2 regions of the Pseudomonas sp. NFACC43 genome follow, and region 2 is predicted to be linked to the other one. Evidence: riboswitches for the same ligand, from Rfam matches in the RefSeq annotation. Region 2 holds a riboswitch; the other holds the start of a gene.
What was found. Region 2 has a riboswitch for cobalamin ahead of BT179_RS01200 (CbtB domain-containing protein). Riboswitches for the same ligand answer to the same signal wherever they lie in the genome.

Region 1 (7,696 bases), on a different contig from region 2:
TTGATATCGGCGATCAGCAGGACCGGGCAGTCCACCGCTTCGGCAAAGCCCATGTTGGCGATGTCGCCGGCCCGCAGATTGATTTCCGCCGGCGATCCCGCACCTTCCACCATCACCACCGGATAGGCCTCGCTCAACCGCCGGTGAGAGGCCAATACCGCTTGCATCGCGATGGCTTTGTAATCGTGATAGGCAACGGCGTTCATGGTGGTCACGGCACGCCCATGGATGATGACCTGGGCCCCGGTGTCGCTGTTGGGCTTGAGCAGCACCGGGTTCATGTCGGTATGGGACTCAAGGCCTGCGGCCTGGGCCTGTACTGCCTGGGCGCGCCCGATTTCGCCGCCATCGGCGGTCACCGCGCTGTTGAGCGCCATGTTCTGCGGCTTGAACGGCACCACGCTGACGCCCTGGCGGCGGACCCAGCGGCACAGCGCCGTCACCAGGGTACTTTTGCCGGCATCGGATGTGGTGCCCTGCACCATCAAAGTGGTCATGGAAGATCCTTGGTGTAGGCCTCTAACGCCTGTTCGAGGCGCAGGAATTCTGCATCGTCGGCTGCAAGCCCGAACCGCAGGCTGCTGTTGTGGGAAAACAAGCGCAGGAGAATGCCGCGGCGGGCCATGAAATCGTGAAGCACCTGGGCATGCTCGGTCACCAGCCACTGGAACAGCCCGCAGCCGCCCTGGGGCTTGAAGCCATGACGCTCCAGGGTCAGCGCCAGGCGCTGGCTGGTGACTTCACAGCGCTGTCGCTGGCGGACCTGAGCGGCATGGTCCAGCAAACAGGCCTGCCCCAGCACCCGCGTCGGCCCGCTGACGGCCCATGGCCCGACCTGTTCGGCCAACAACCTGAGCAAGTGCCGCTCGGCCAATACAAAGCCCAGGCGAACTCCGGCCAGCCCAAAGAACTTGCCGAACGAACGCAGCACGATCAGACCAACCTGATGGGCATGGGCCGCCAGGCTCAGTTGCGGCGTGACATCCATGAACGCTTCATCGACCACCAGCCAGCCACCGCGCTGGGCCAGCCGGGCATGCCAGTCGAGCAGACGCTCCGGGCTCAGGCTCTGGCCCGTGGGGTTGTTCGGGTTGACCACCACCAGCACATCGAGGCTGTCGAGGAAGAAATCCACTTCCGCTTCCAGCACTTCCCGCACGATGTAGCCACTTCGGCGCCAGGCCTCGGCGTGCTCGGCGTAACAGGGCGACAGCACGCCGACCTTGCCGGTGCGACGCAGGCGGGGCAACAACTGGATGGCCATCTGGGAACCTGCCACCGGCAGCACATGCTCAGCGCCGTAATAATCGCGGGCCGCCTGTTCCAGCCCATCATCCGTCTCAGGCAGCCGGGCCCAGGCGCGCAGTGGAATCGCCGGAACCTCGAACGGCCAGGGCGCCAGGCCGCTGGACAGATCGAGCCATTGCGCCTCGGCAATACCGTATTGCCGGGCCGCGTTGCGCAGGCGCCCACCGTGCTCAAGCATAAAACTCGGCTCCCAGGCAGAGGATCAGCAACCACAACCATACGCCGCGCTGGACCAGTTGCCAGCCGCGATCGATGGAATCGGCGCTCGCCGGAACGCCCTCGCCCAAAGGCGGACGCTGGTGCAGCTCGCCGTGGTAAACCGCCGCGCCTCCCAGCTCGACCCCAAGCGCCCCGGCACCGGCCGCCATGACGGGCCCGGCGTTGGGGCTGTCCCAGGTCGGCCCCTGGCGACGCCAGCACCGCAGCGCCACTCGGGTTTTCCCCAGCAACGCGTAGGTCAACGCCACCAGCCGCGCCGGAATGTAATTGAGGCCATCATCGATTCTGGCCGCAGCCCAACCGAACCGCTCGAAGCGTTCGTTGCGGTAGCCCCACATCGCATCGAGGGTATTGCTCAAGCGGTACAACACCACGCCGGGCGCGCCGGCCACGGCGAACCAGAACAAGGCGGCGAATACCGCGTCGCTGCCATTCTCCAGCACCGATTCGGTGGCAGCGCGCGCGACAGCGGTTTCGTCCAGCTCACGGGTCTCACGGCTGACCAGATAGCCCACCCGCCGACGCGCTTCGTCCAGGTCCCCACTGCGCAACGCCCGGGCTACCGGCTCGACATGTTCCCCCAGGCTGCGCAGCCCGAGGGCGCAGTACAAGGCCAGGATGTCCACCAGCCAACCCACCAGGGGGGCCCAGGACAAGGCCGTGGCCAGCAAGGTCAACGGCACCACGGCGATGAACCACGCCGTGACACCGTGGCTGCGCCAGCCGCGCCCGCCCGCGTTGAAACGTTGTTCGATGCGATCGGCAAATCCGCCGAACGCCACCAACGGATGCCAGCGTCGAGGTTCGCCCAGCAACGCATCCAACGCCACCGCAGCAGCGCTGAGCAGTGCCACGCTCATGAGCTCACGCCCCAACGGTTTTTATAAAGCAGTTCATTGAGCGGCCTCGATTGCGCCCAGCCCTCCAGGGTGAGCATCGGAGCCGGGTAAAAGCTCTGCACCGGCCCCAGGCACAGAATCGCCAGGGGCTTGGCGCCGACGGGCAACCCCAGCAGGTCGGCCAGGGCCTGGGGCTCGAACAACGACACCCAGCCCATCCCCAACCCTTCGGCACGGGCGGCCAGCCACAGGTTCTGGATGGCGCAGGACAGCGAGGCCAGATCCATTTCCGGCAAGGTCCGACGCCCGAAGATATGCCGCTCGCGATCATCCATCAACGCGGCCACCAACACTTCGGCGCAGTCGTCGATGCCTTCGACCTTGAGCTTCATGAACTCATCGCTACGCTCGCCCAGGGCCTCGGCGGTGCGAACACGTTCCTCTTCCACCAACTGCCGGATATTGCCGCGCAGGGCGCGGTCACTGATGCGAATGAATCGCCACGGCTGCATCAGGCCCACGCTGGGAGCCTGATGCGCCGCTTCCAGCAGGCGCCGCAGCAAGGCCGGCTCAATCGAGCCACCTGCGAAGTGGCGCATGTCGCGGCGCTCGGCGATGGCGCGGTAGATGGCGTCGCGTTCGGCCTGGGAGAAAGCGTTGTCGGTCATGGCCTTTTCGCGAGCAAGCCCGCTTCCACTGGAGTCAGGTGATCGAACGTGTTCGCGAAAGCGGCCTCGGGGACCGGCGCGAACAGCGCGGCGATCGCCCTCGGGTTCGATGGAAAATAGAAGTGAACATAGGAAGCCGTCATCCGCCCCTGCCGGAAAACCGCCTCGGCTCCACGCCCGCCATTGGGACTCTGGCCACGAGCGATCGGCGCAACATCGGTGCTGGTCAGCGAATGATGGTAGGTATGGCCCCGCAAGGTGCCTTCCGGCAGCTCCACCGCTTGCAGGGCCAGGGCCGCCAGGCGTTTCTGCATCTGCGCCTCGCCGGCCAGCAGGCCCAGCAGCTCGGCGCGAGTACCTTCGACATCGGTCAGCGAATCCAGCAGGTACAACATGCCGCCGCATTCGGCCAGCAAGGGCTTGCCGGCCTCATGGTGAGCCCGGATCGCCGCCAGCATCGACGCGTTCCGGGCCAGGGCGACATGGTGCAGCTCCGGGTAACCGCCAGGCAGGTAGAGGCTGTCCGCTTCGGGCAGCGTCGTGTCATGGATCGGAGAGAAAAAGCTCAACTGCGCGCCCATGGCCCGCAGCAGGTCGAGGCTTGCGCCGTAGGTGAACGCAAACGCTTCGTCCCGCGCCACGGCGATACGGACGCCGTCGAGCCAGGGTTGCACGGCCACCACCTCGGGTGCGGCAAACGTCACGGCCGGCGGCAGCGTCACTTCGCAACTGCTCGCCAGGGCCTCGGCGGCAGCATCGAGGCGCAGATCCAGGTCATTCAGCTCACTGGCCTGGACCAGGCCGAGGTGACGGCTGGGCAATTCGATACCGGTTTCCCGGGACAACGCGCCGTACCAGCGCAGCCCTTCGGTCAGGCTGCCTTCGAGCAGTTGCGCATGCCGCAAGGTGCCGACCCGGTTGGCCAGCACCCCGGCAAACGGCAGGTCCGCTTGATAACGCGCCAGGCCCAGGGCCAGGGCGCCGAACGTCTGGGCCATGGCCGTTCCGTCGATCACCGCCAGCACCGGTACACCGAAATGCCGCGCCAGGTCGGCACTGGACGGGGTGCCGTCGAACAGCCCCATCACGCCTTCGATCAGGATCAGGTCCGCCTCCCCGGCGGCTTCCCACAACAGCCGTCGACTTTCCTGCTCGCCGACCATCCACATGTCCAGCTGATAGACCGGCGCGCCGCTGGCGCGCTCCAGGATCATCGGATCGAGAAAATCCGGACCGCACTTGAATACCCGCACCCTGCGCCCCTGGTTGCGATGCAACCGGGCCAGCGCGGCGGTGACGGTGGTCTTGCCCTGCCCCGAGGCAGGGGCTGCGATCAGGACGGCCGGGCACTGGCGGCTGTGCATGCGGGCATCGCTCACAGCTCGACGCCCTTCTGCGCCTTGATGCCGGCCTGGAAGGCGTGCTTGATCATGCCCATCTCGGTGACGGTATCCGCCAACTCGATCATTTCCGGCTTGGCGCCACGCCCGGTCACCACCACATGCTGCATGGGCGGGCGGGCCTGCAGGTCGCTCAGCACCTGGTCCAGGTCCAGGTATCCATGCTTGAGGGCGATATTGAGTTCATCGAGCACGACCAGGCCGATGGACGGATCGCCCAGCAACTGGCGCGACACCGCCCAGGCGGCTTCGGCAGCAGCGATATCGCGCTGGCGGTCCTGGGTTTCCCAGGTAAATCCTTCCCCCATCACATGAAAACGCACCTGCTCCGGGAAGCGACGGAAAAACAGTTCTTCCCCGGTGCTGTTGCGCCCCTTGATGAACTGCACCACGCCGCATTGCATGCCATGCCCCATGGCCCGCGCGAGCATGCCGAACGCAGAGCTGCTCTTGCCCTTGCCGTTGCCGCTCAACACCAGCAGCAGGCCGCACTCGTTCGGCGCGTTGGCAATACGCTCGTCGATCACGGCTTTCTTGCGCAGCATGCGCGCCAGGTGACGTTCGTCGCGATCGGACGCATCGGAAATGGGGGAACCGGTCATGGGGAGGCCTCCGTTGGGACTGGATAACGGCGGGCGGGCACAAAAAGAGACGGCAACAAGCCTGGCATCGCCCACCGTGACGCCGTTGAATGGATCAGGCCGGTCTCCGGGCTCATGAGCGGCGTGATGCCGGGCTACCCGCCTTCCCACGTCCTTGGACGCAGTGGCTCATGGGCAGCCTTGACTCATTTACCGTTGCGGGGGCAGCGCCGGGCTCGCATGGGCTCACCGGCTTCCCTGTTTCACTTTGTCGGCCTGCGGCCACAAAGCACCTGAAACAAGCCGCGAAGGTTAGAGGGTTGGGGCAGGAGCGTCAATTAAAGCCACCGCGGGCCGGGCGTCGCTTATTGGCCAGGATCAATAAAATGACGTCAATGTTGTGCCATGATGCGGCAAATGATATCAAATGGACATTACCACCCGATATCACAAGAACAACAGGGGGCAACGCATGCAAGGCATGATCATCAGCAATCCAAAACTGGAGTTCCTGCGCCCGATGCTCGAACGCTGGTTCGACTGCATCGATCGCTACAACACCGTGCGCGGGGATAACGACACGCCGTACTGGTTCGACGAAAAAGCCAACCTGGGATTGCTCTCGGCAGCGGCCTGGATGGCCGAGATGGTCACGCTGCAGGACGCCCCGACCCGCAAGCAGAATGAAGAAGGCGAACGCAACGCCAGGGCCCACCTGTTCATTGCCGGTACGGATGAGCGCGCCTTCATCCAGGCCACCCAGCGCTGGCCAAAGGTCAAGAGCCTCAACCTGACCCAGCCCTTGCTCGAAGCCACCAGCGACGCCAAGCGCATCAGCTACGCCAGCGACCTGAAGCTGGGCTGCCTGTTCGTCGCGCCGCAAAAAGCCCAGCAAAGCACCACGCCCGAAGAGCTGCAGGACATGGTCGATGAACTGCAGAAGGAAAACACCTGCGCCGTGGCCTGGTATTTCCCTTACGCCTACCGCAAGTTGCGCAACGAGGCCGGTCATTATCATCCGGGGATCGCCGTGCTGTTCAAGCAGGCCCACGGCTGACGGGTGGAACCATCGCGCGTCTACGCTTCTCTATGAATAACCACATGCATTCATAGGGAAGCCAGCATGCTCAAGCCGCCTCATCTCCTGACCATTGTCCTTGCCGCAGGGCTTGTCGCTTGCGGGGAATCGTCCACGCTGCAAGTGTCCGATGGCACCGGCCCATCGCCGAAGCTGCCGGAACCGAACAAGACCCTGATCCCCACCGTGAACATCGCCGAAGCTGTCGGCTGGCCGGACGGCGCCAAGCCGACGCCGGCCCAGGGCCTGCAAGTGAAGGCTTTCGCCGAAGGCCTGGATCATCCACGCTGGCTCTATGTGCTGCCCAACGGCGATGTGCTGGTAGCCGAAACCAATGCCCCGCCCAAGCCAGACGATTCCAAGGGCGTGCGCGGCTGGGTAATGAAAAAGGTCATGGGTCGCGCCGGCGCCGGAGTGCCAAGCCCCAATCGCATCACACTGCTGCGTGACGCCAATCACGACGGCATCGCCGAAACCCGCACGGTTTTCCTGGAGAACCTCAACTCGCCGTTCGGCATGACCCTGGTGGGCAATGACCTGTACGTAGCCGACACTGACCGGTTGATTCGTTTTCCCTACAAGGACGGCGACACGCAAATCAAGGCGCAGCCCACCAAGGTCGTCGACTTGCCGGGCGGCACGCTCAACCACCACTGGACCAAAAACGTCATCGCCAGCCGCGACGGCAGCAAGCTGTACGTCACCACCGGCTCGAACAGTAACGTCGCGGAAAACGGCATGGAGGCTGAAGAAGGTCGTGCGGCCATCTGGGAAGTGGACCGCGCCAGCGGCAACCACCGCATCTTTGCCTCTGGCCTGCGCAACCCCAACGGCCTGGCCTGGGAGCCGCGCAGCGGAGCGCTGTGGACAGCGGTGAACGAACGGGACGAGATCGGCAGCGACCTGGTGCCGGACTACATCACCTCGGTCAAGGATGGCGGCTTCTATGGCTGGCCCTACAGCTATTACGGGCAGCATGTCGATACTCGGGTCGAGCCCCAGAAACCGGACCTGGTGGCCAAGGCCATCGCCCCGGACTATGCCGTCGGGCCTCACACCGCGTCGCTGGGCCTGACCTTCGCCGAGGGCAGCAACCTGCCCGCGCCATTTACCGAGGGAGCGTTCATCGGGCAGCACGGCTCATGGAATCGCAAGCCCCACAGTGGCTACAAAGTGATTTTCGTCCCCTTCAGTGCTGGCAAGCCGGTCGGGCAACCTGTCGATGTGCTGAGCGGCTTCCTGAACGCCGACGAAAAAGCCCAGGGCCGCCCGGTAGGTGTCGTGATCGACAAACAGGGTGGATTGCTGGTGGCCGATGATGTGGGGAACAAGATCTGGCGGGTGTCTGCCCAATAGCGCTGATCGCACTCTTCTGTGGCGAGGGGATTGATCCCCGCGGGGCTGCGCAGCAGCCCTAGAGCTTGAAATGCGGAGTTTTCAGGCCGATCGCATCCAAGCCGCTGTCTTTGGGGCTGCTTTGCAGCCCAGCGGGGATAAATCCCCTCGCCACAGGTCCTCGCTGGCCTGAAGATCTACGTCAGGGATTGCGTGCCAGATGCTCAGGCTGCAATACACGCTTGGCGCCCAGGTAAGCCTTCTGCCA
Region 2 (7,696 bases):
CGAGGCGTGGTTCTGCACCTGCATCGGGTTGGCGAGGCGAAACTCGGGATAATCGCCTGGCAACTGCTTCGCCGCTTCGGCCAGCAGCGCCAGGCTGGAGTCGCCACTGCACAGGATCACCAGCTCGGCGGGGGTCTGCCCCAGGTCGGCAATGTTGTCATCGGACACAAAACCGCCGGGCTGGGTCCTGAGCAGGTGCATGGGTCAGGCGCCGAGGGCGGCGCGCAACTGCGCTTCGAGCAGCCCGGCATCCAGGGCCTGGCCAATCAGGACCAGGCGAGTGACCCGCGCTTCATCCGCGCCCCACTGGCGATCGAAATGCTTGTCGAAGCGCGTACCGACGCCCTGGACCAACAGCCGCATCGGCTTGTTCGGAATCGCCGCGAAGCCTTTGACCCGCAGCACGCCGTGCTGGACCACCAGTTGGGTCAGGGCATCGAGCAACAGACTTTCGTCGGCCTGGGGCAGCTCGATGGAGATGGAGTCGAAGGCGTCATGATCGTGGTCGTCATCGTCGCCGTCGTGGTGATGGTCGTGATGGCTATGGCGGCCGTCGATGTGCTCTTCGGAACCTGCGCCGAGGCCGATCAGCACATCCAGGGGCAGGCGTCCGCTGCTGGCTTCGATGATCTTGACTGCCGGCGGCAGCTCTTCGGCCACCTCCAGGCGGACCTTCGCCAGGTCGTCGGGGCTGATCAGGTCGGCCTTGTTGAGAATCACCAGGTCGGCGCTGGCCAGTTGATCGGCGAACAGCTCATGCAGCGGTGACTCGTGGTCCAGGTTCGGATCGAGTTTGCGCTGGGCGTCCACCTGGTCGGGGAAGGCGGCGAAGGTACCGGCGGCCACGGCCGGGCTGTCGACCACGGTGATCACCGCATCGACAGTGCAGGCACTGCGGATTTCCGGCCATTGGAAGGCCTGGACCAACGGCTTGGGCAGGGCCAGGCCGGAGGTCTCGATCAGGATGTGATCGAGATCGCCACGCCGGGCCACCAGTTCGCGCATGACCGGGAAGAACTCTTCCTGGACCGTGCAGCACAGGCAACCGTTGGCCAGTTCGTAGACGCGGCCGTTGGCCTCTTCCTCGGTGCAACCGATGGAGCACTGCTTGAGGATCTCGCCGTCGATGCCCAGTTCGCCGAACTCGTTGACGATCACGGCGATACGACGCCCCTGGGCGTTGTCGAGCATGTGCCGCAGCAGGGTGGTCTTCCCCGAGCCGAGGAAACCGGTGACGATGGTGACGGGAAGCTTGGCCAGTGTTTTCATCGGATGCCCTTTGGCAAGGTGGCGGGCAAACGGGACGACAACCGCTGGCACAGGCGTGCGCGGAAGATTTCGCCACCGGATCACCCCGCCCGGTTGTAGTGAGAATCTGTGTCGAGGCAGGTCTCCTGGCTGACGGTGGGCCAGTCATCCGACTGGCAATTGCTGCGCCTTCCCGCGCACCCCGGATAAAGGGCATGCACAGTGGCCTTGCAGAAACATCACCGTTCACAGTTGCGGGGGCAGCCGCGGCTTGGACCGCGTTCCCTTCTTAGCTTCGGCGCAGGCCGAAGAACCTCGAAGGCGCAAGGCTACGCAGGGTGTGGGGACGGGTCAATCTCCGCAAGTAAGTTATGCGGTGTCCTTACCGCCGCCATCGCGAGCAGGCTCGCTCCCACATCGGATCCCGCAGCCCCCCTGTGGGGGCGAGCTTGTTCGCGACGGGCTGCGCAGCGGCCCCCTGTGCATTGACGGCCCCACCCCACCCATGCTCTCCTGTGCGCCTAGTTACGGGTGCCCTTCACAGGGTGAAACGGGAAACCGGTGAATCGTGTGCTTTACTCCAAAGCCACGTCAGTCCGGTGCTGCCCCCGCAACGGTAAGCGAGCGAAGCGTCTGAACCACTGTGTCCCCGGACATGGGAAGGTGACGCTTGCAGGCCAGGCACGAGCCCGGCACCTCGCGAGCCCGGAGACCGGCCCATGACTCAAGCATCAACAAACCCGCGGTGGGCGGGCGCTGTTCGAACCTCGGCGGTCTTTCGCCCGGGGTCTCATTGCGCTCGCATCCCCCACGGAACAAAAACAGAGGGAAGCGCCATGTCGACCATCAGCAGCACCGCCCGCACCGCCAGCAGCACCACCACCCTGAGCCAACGCCTGAGCGCCGCGATCCTGGCTTCGATCCTGGGTGCGGGGCTGGTCTATTTCGCCGGCTTCTCTCACATCGAAGCGGTGCACAACGCCGCCCACGATACCCGCCACAGCGCTGCCTTCCCCTGCCACTGAGAACTGACGACATGATCAAGCGTATCGCGCAGACCGCCGGTTTCAGCGGCTTGCTGGCCGCCCTGCTGCTGACCCTGTTGCAGAGCTTGTGGGTATCGCCACTGATTCTCCAGGCGGAAACCTTCGAGAAGGCCCCGGCGTCCGAGGTTCATGAGCACACCGACGGCGTTGCCCACACTCACGATGCCGAGGCGTGGGAGCCGGAAGACGGCTGGCAGCGCGTGCTGTCCACCACTGGCGGTAACCTGGTGGTCGCCGTGGGTTTTGCCCTGATGCTCGCGGGCCTGTACACCTTGCGCGCACCGACTCGCACCTCCCAGGGCCTGCTCTGGGGCCTGGCCGGTTACGCCACTTTCGTCCTGGCACCGACCCTCGGCCTGCCCCCGGAGTTGCCCGGCACCGCGGCGGCCGACCTGACCCAGCGGCAGATGTGGTGGATCGGCACCGCGGCGTCCACGGCGGTGGGCATCGCCCTGATCGCCTTCGGCAGGCATTGGCTGCTCAAGCTGTTGGGGGGCGCGACCTTGCTGGTGCCTCACCTCATCGGCGCGCCACAACCTGAAGTCCACTCGATGCTGGCGCCCGAAGCCCTGGAAAGCCAGTTCAAGATCGCCTCCCAGGTCACCAACATCGCCTTCTGGCTGGCCCTGGGCCTGATCAGCGCCTGGCTGTTTCGCCGTGACGGTCAAGCCCACCACGACGCATGAGCACCGGGTCGATACTGGTGATCGGCCTGGGCTGTCAGCGCGGTTGCCCGGCCAGCACGCTGCGGGCCTTGCTCGAAGAGACGTTGTTGGCCCACGGCATCGAACTTCACCAAGTGCGGGCCCTGGCCAGCATCGACCTCAAGCGTGACGAGCCCGGGCTGCTGGAACTGGCCGGGCAACTGGCACTGCCGCTGACGTGCTTGAGTGCCGAACAGTTGGCCGGTTACGAGCAGCGGCTCAGTCATCGCTCCGAGATCGCCTTCGAGCGAACCGGTTGCTACGGCATCGCCGAAAGCGCCGCCCTGGCCTTGGCCGACCAATTGGGCACGAAACCCGCAACCCTGCTGATCCCTCGTCAAACAGGCCCCATGAGCACGTTGGCATTGGCGGTCGTGGCGTAAATCCCGATAATCGCCGTCCAGGATCATGAGCGATCTTCATATGGGCGACGCTCACCCACCTTCCACAGGAGCCGGTCATGACCGTGTACTTCATCGGCGCCGGCCCCGGCGATCCGGAACTCATCACCGTCAAGGGCCAGCGCTTGATCCGCAGTTGCCCGGTGATCATCTACGCCGGCTCCCTGGTGCCAAGCGCCGTGCTCGATGGCCATTGCGCCGAACAAGTGGTCAACAGTGCCGAACTGCACCTGGAACAGATCGTCGGGCTGATGGAAACCGCCCACCGCAAAGGTCAGGACGTGGCCCGGGTGCACTCCGGCGACCCGAGCCTGTACGGCGCCATCGGTGAGCAAATTCGCTGCCTGCGGGCACTTGGCATTCCATTCGAGATCATCCCGGGCGTGACCGCGACCTCAGCCTGCGCAGCCCTGCTGGGCAGCGAACTGACCTTGCCGGATATCTCCCAGAGCGTGATCCTCACCCGTTACGCCGATAAATCCCCGATGCCTGCTGGGGAAGAACTGGGCAATCTGGCACAGCACCGGGCGACCATGGCGATTCACCTGGGGGTCAATCACCTGGAAAAGATCGTCGACGAACTGCTGCCCCACTACGGCGGCGACTGCCCGATCGCGGTGATCCACCGGGCGACGTGGCCGGATCAGGATTGGGTGGTAGGGACGTTGGCGGATATCGCCGGGAAGGTCCAGGCCAAGGGTTTGCGCCGAACGGCGTTGATCCTGGTGGGACGGGTGCTGGGCAATGATGTGTTCAGCGAATCGTCGCTGTACCGCGCCGGGCATGCGCATCTCTACAGGCCTTGACGTAGCCAACCCAGATCCCACAGGGACGGGGGTACAGGCTGACGGCAGAAACTATTGTGGCGAGGGAGCTTGCTCCCCCGCCACACACAATCCGCAGCGAACACGTATTCAGTAGTAGGCGTTTTCTTTCTGCGTATGGTCGGTCACGTCGCGCACGCCCTTGAGCTCCGGGATGCGCTCGAGCAAGGTGCGCTCGATGCCTTCCTTGAGGGTCACGTCGGCCTGGCCGCAGCCCTGGCAGCCGCCACCGAACTGGAGCACGGCGATGCCGTCTTCCACCACGTCGATCAGCGAGACCTGGCCGCCGTGGCTGGCCAGCCCTGGGTTGATCTCGGTTTGCAGGTAGTAGTTGATGCGCTCATTGATGGGACTGTCGGCGTTGACCATCGGAACCTTGGCGTTCGGCGCCTTGATGGTCAGCTGGCCACCCATGCGGTCGGTGGCATAGTCCACCACCGCGTCGTCCAGGAACGCTTCGCTGAAGGAATCGATGTAGGCGGTGAAGCTCTTGAGCCCCAGCGCGGTGTCTTCGGGCTTTTCTTCACCTGGCTTGCAATAGGCAATACACGTCTCTGCGTACTGGGTGCCAGGCTGGGTGATGAAGATGCGGATCCCGATTCCCGGGGTGTTCTGCTTGGACAGCAGGTCGGCCAGGTAATCGTGGGCGGCATCGGTAATGGTTATGGCGGTCATGGGAACTCCTCGCAGGCTTGCCGGCAGTTTACGCCAATCAGGGCGCCGGACAAAGTCCCAGTATTTTTGTCGGGAAAGCACCCGGCGCCGCAAGGTCTGCCGCCGGGCGCGCCCATCAGAGGTTCTGGTAGCGATTCATATCCAGCACCCCCTCCTCCAGGGGCTCCGTTTCCTGGATATAACGACTCAGATCGTGGAAGTAGTACCAGAATTGCGGGTGACTGCGACGAATGCCCCAGCGCTCGACAATCCGCTCGAAAGCCTGGGGATCGTCGGCGTGCTCCATGGCCTCGACGAACGCCGGCACTTGCCCGGCCGGGATGTTGAACATGAAGTTGGGGTAGCTGCTGAGCACGCCGGGGTACACCGTCAGGGTGTCCAGCCCAGGCTGGTAACGCATCGCTTCACCCAGCAGGAACGCCACATTGCTGTGGGCGCGGTTGCGCAGCAGGCTGTAGACCTCCCGCCGGCCACTGGCGGTCTCGATGCGCAGCATGGTCGCCTCGGGCAAGTGGTGGATCACGCCAAGCCCCGCTGCCGGCCTTGAAACCAGGCGACTGAGGGCCTGTTCGGCACTCTGCAGGTCCGGGTCGATGTTCGGACGCGAGCAATAGGCGCCGTCGCAACGATTGATCGGGTCGGGCCGCGCGTTCAGCTCTCCGTAACGGAGCAGCAATTGCCGGGCGAAATCCCGCTTGGGGTCACGCTCGTCAAGCTTGAGCGCGGTCGGCTTGTCGTTGTCGATGGCCTCGTAATCCAGCCACATCTTGAATTTGCCGCCGGACTGGTACCAGTCATCCAGGTAGCCTTCCCGCGAATCGGCAGGCATCAGGCGCAGGAAGTTCTGTTCCGCGCCGTTGCGGATCAGGTCGAAGTAGAGCCGGGTCTGGGCCTGGTGGGAAACATTGCCGAACACATCGAAATTGACCGCCAACTGATAATAGGTGCGCTCCAGCAACGGGAAATCGAACAGCCACAAGGTTTGCGGCACGTCGCCAATCAGGCCCTTGGTGACCGAGGCACTGTCGAAGTGGCGAAAAATGCTCAGCAAGGCGTTGTCATTGCCGGCCCACAGGTTCGACCAGCTCGGGGCCGGCACATCGGCGTAATTGTCCCGCCGCAAAGCTTCGTACTCGTTGCGCTTGTCGCGGTAATCGAGCCACAGGCTGAGGACGCTGCCCACGTCATCGTTCTGCCCTGGCATCGCCAGCAACGGCGTGGCCTGGCCGCGGTAGTTCGGGTCGGTGATGTAAAGGTCATGCTCAGGGGCCTGGAACAGGGCCCAGAAGTTGTCGCGAATCACATCCGTGGCAATCTGGCCCCGGCACACCGGGCCACGAATGAAGGTCCGGACGAAATACTCGGCACTGTCGAGCATGAACTGGTAGCGAGCCTGGGCCGGGATCGCCTCGAAGGTGGAGAACGGATTGGAACGGCGCTCCGGCCCGTAGCCCGGCAATGCCGTGACCTGCCAGTCGCCCTTGTAGAACAGGCTCTTGATCCGCGCCATCCTGGCCGCGCTCAACCCATAGGTGATGTGCGTCTTGTGCACGATCACCCCCTGCACCGGCCAGAGGCGGTAATAGAACCGGGTGCCGGGGTCGTCGTTCGGGCGTCGGGTGTTGATCAGGTCGATCGGCTGGCCGGACGGTGTGCGCGAACGCACCCACTGGAAGAAATGCCCCCGCTCGCCATCCTTGAAGTAGATGTGGGCCAGGAACCAGTGCTCGAACAGCCAGCGGGCAACCAGGCTTTCACGGGCGCCGGGGGCGTTGAGCAGGTTCTCCCATTGCAACACTTGCAGGGCTTCGGCGGCGCTTGGAGCCAGGGCTTGCTGGTCGACAGGCGCGCCGGAGGCCAGCCAACGCTGCAAGGTCTGGTATTGCTGGTCGGTCAGGCCCGTGACGGCCAGGGGCATGCCTTCCCTGGGGTGTGCCGCAGCGTATTGATCGAATTGCCCCGGCATGGGGCAACTGTTGTCCCGGTCGAGCCCCAGCACGATGTCTTGCGGCAGCTTGGCGTTGGGTTGCAACGGCGCGCCGTGCCCCAGCGCCAGCATCCGCGCCATCAATGCCGCCTGGCTGCCCTGGGCATCGAGCACCGAATAGAAGCCCTTGCGCTGCCAGGCGTGCGGACCGGAAGCGTCATAGAACAAGCGAGTGGGTACAGCGGCCTGGCGCCGCTCGCCGTCGTATACCGATAGCTTGCTGGCGCCCCGGGTGGCGCCTTCGGCACTGCCCAGGTTCAGTTGGCAGGCGGAGTCATAGCAGGCGTGGCACGCCACGCATTTCTCGGTAAAGATCGGCTGGATGTCGCGCGTGTAGGAAAGCGCTGAAACGGAATCCTTGGCTACTGCGTGAAATGACAACAGCAGCAACAGACTGCCGAATAAGACGCGGTACGGCATGTCTCGGTCCCTGGGAAATGATCCGGCGATTCTACCGGGCCAGCACTCCGATGCAAACATGAGCGACATTCATGTAAAAGCCAGTCGAGATCAAATCCTGCACAGGTTTGATATCATCCCGGCCTTCGCAATGGCTTTTTTTCCAGGTAGTCCTATGTCCGATCGCAGCGCTCGCCTTTATCTTCTCCAGCAGGCCCTCAAGGAACGTATCCTGATCCTTGACGGTGGCATGGGCACGATGATCCAGAGCTACAAGCTGGAGGAACAGGACTACCGCGGCAAACGCTTCGCCGACTGGCCGAGCGACGTCAAGGGCAACAACGACCTGTTGGTGCTGACCCGCCCCGACGTCATCGGCTCCATCGAAAAAGCCTACCTGGATGCCGGCGCC

Region 1: it holds a riboswitch for cobalamin, as region 2 does, so the genes downstream of both, cobO (cob(I)yrinic acid a,c-diamide adenosyltransferase) here and BT179_RS01200 (CbtB domain-containing protein) in region 2, are expected to answer to the same signal.

The regions. Positions count from the first base shown of each region.
Region 1 covers NZ_FPKK01000007.1:26,882-34,577, reverse strand. Annotated here, with positions in the region: gene BT179_RS13685 (cobyric acid synthase) at 1-497, opposite strand, end outside; gene cobD (threonine-phosphate decarboxylase CobD) at 494-1,486, opposite strand; gene cbiB (adenosylcobinamide-phosphate synthase CbiB) at 1,479-2,387, opposite strand; gene bluB (5,6-dimethylbenzimidazole synthase) at 2,384-3,034, opposite strand; gene BT179_RS13665 (cobyrinic acid a,c-diamide synthase CobB) at 3,031-4,398, opposite strand; gene cobO (cob(I)yrinic acid a,c-diamide adenosyltransferase) at 4,410-5,036, opposite strand; cobalamin riboswitch at 5,116-5,327, opposite strand; gene BT179_RS13655 (hypothetical protein) at 5,488-6,072, shown strand; gene BT179_RS13650 (PQQ-dependent sugar dehydrogenase) at 6,139-7,449, shown strand; gene BT179_RS13645 (C40 family peptidase) at 7,631-7,696, opposite strand, start outside.
Region 2 covers NZ_FPKK01000001.1:288,996-296,691, forward strand. Annotated here, with positions in the region: gene cobN (cobaltochelatase subunit CobN) at 1-201, opposite strand, end outside; gene cobW (cobalamin biosynthesis protein CobW) at 205-1,269, opposite strand; cobalamin riboswitch at 1,367-1,581, opposite strand; cobalamin riboswitch at 1,761-1,984, shown strand; gene BT179_RS01200 (CbtB domain-containing protein) at 2,085-2,273, shown strand; gene BT179_RS01205 (CbtA family protein) at 2,285-2,980, shown strand; gene BT179_RS01210 (cobalamin biosynthesis protein) at 2,977-3,381, shown strand; gene cobM (precorrin-4 C(11)-methyltransferase) at 3,459-4,205, shown strand; gene nfuA (Fe-S biogenesis protein NfuA) at 4,314-4,898, opposite strand; gene BT179_RS01225 (fatty acid cis/trans isomerase) at 5,014-7,305, opposite strand; gene metH (methionine synthase) at 7,460-7,696, shown strand, end outside.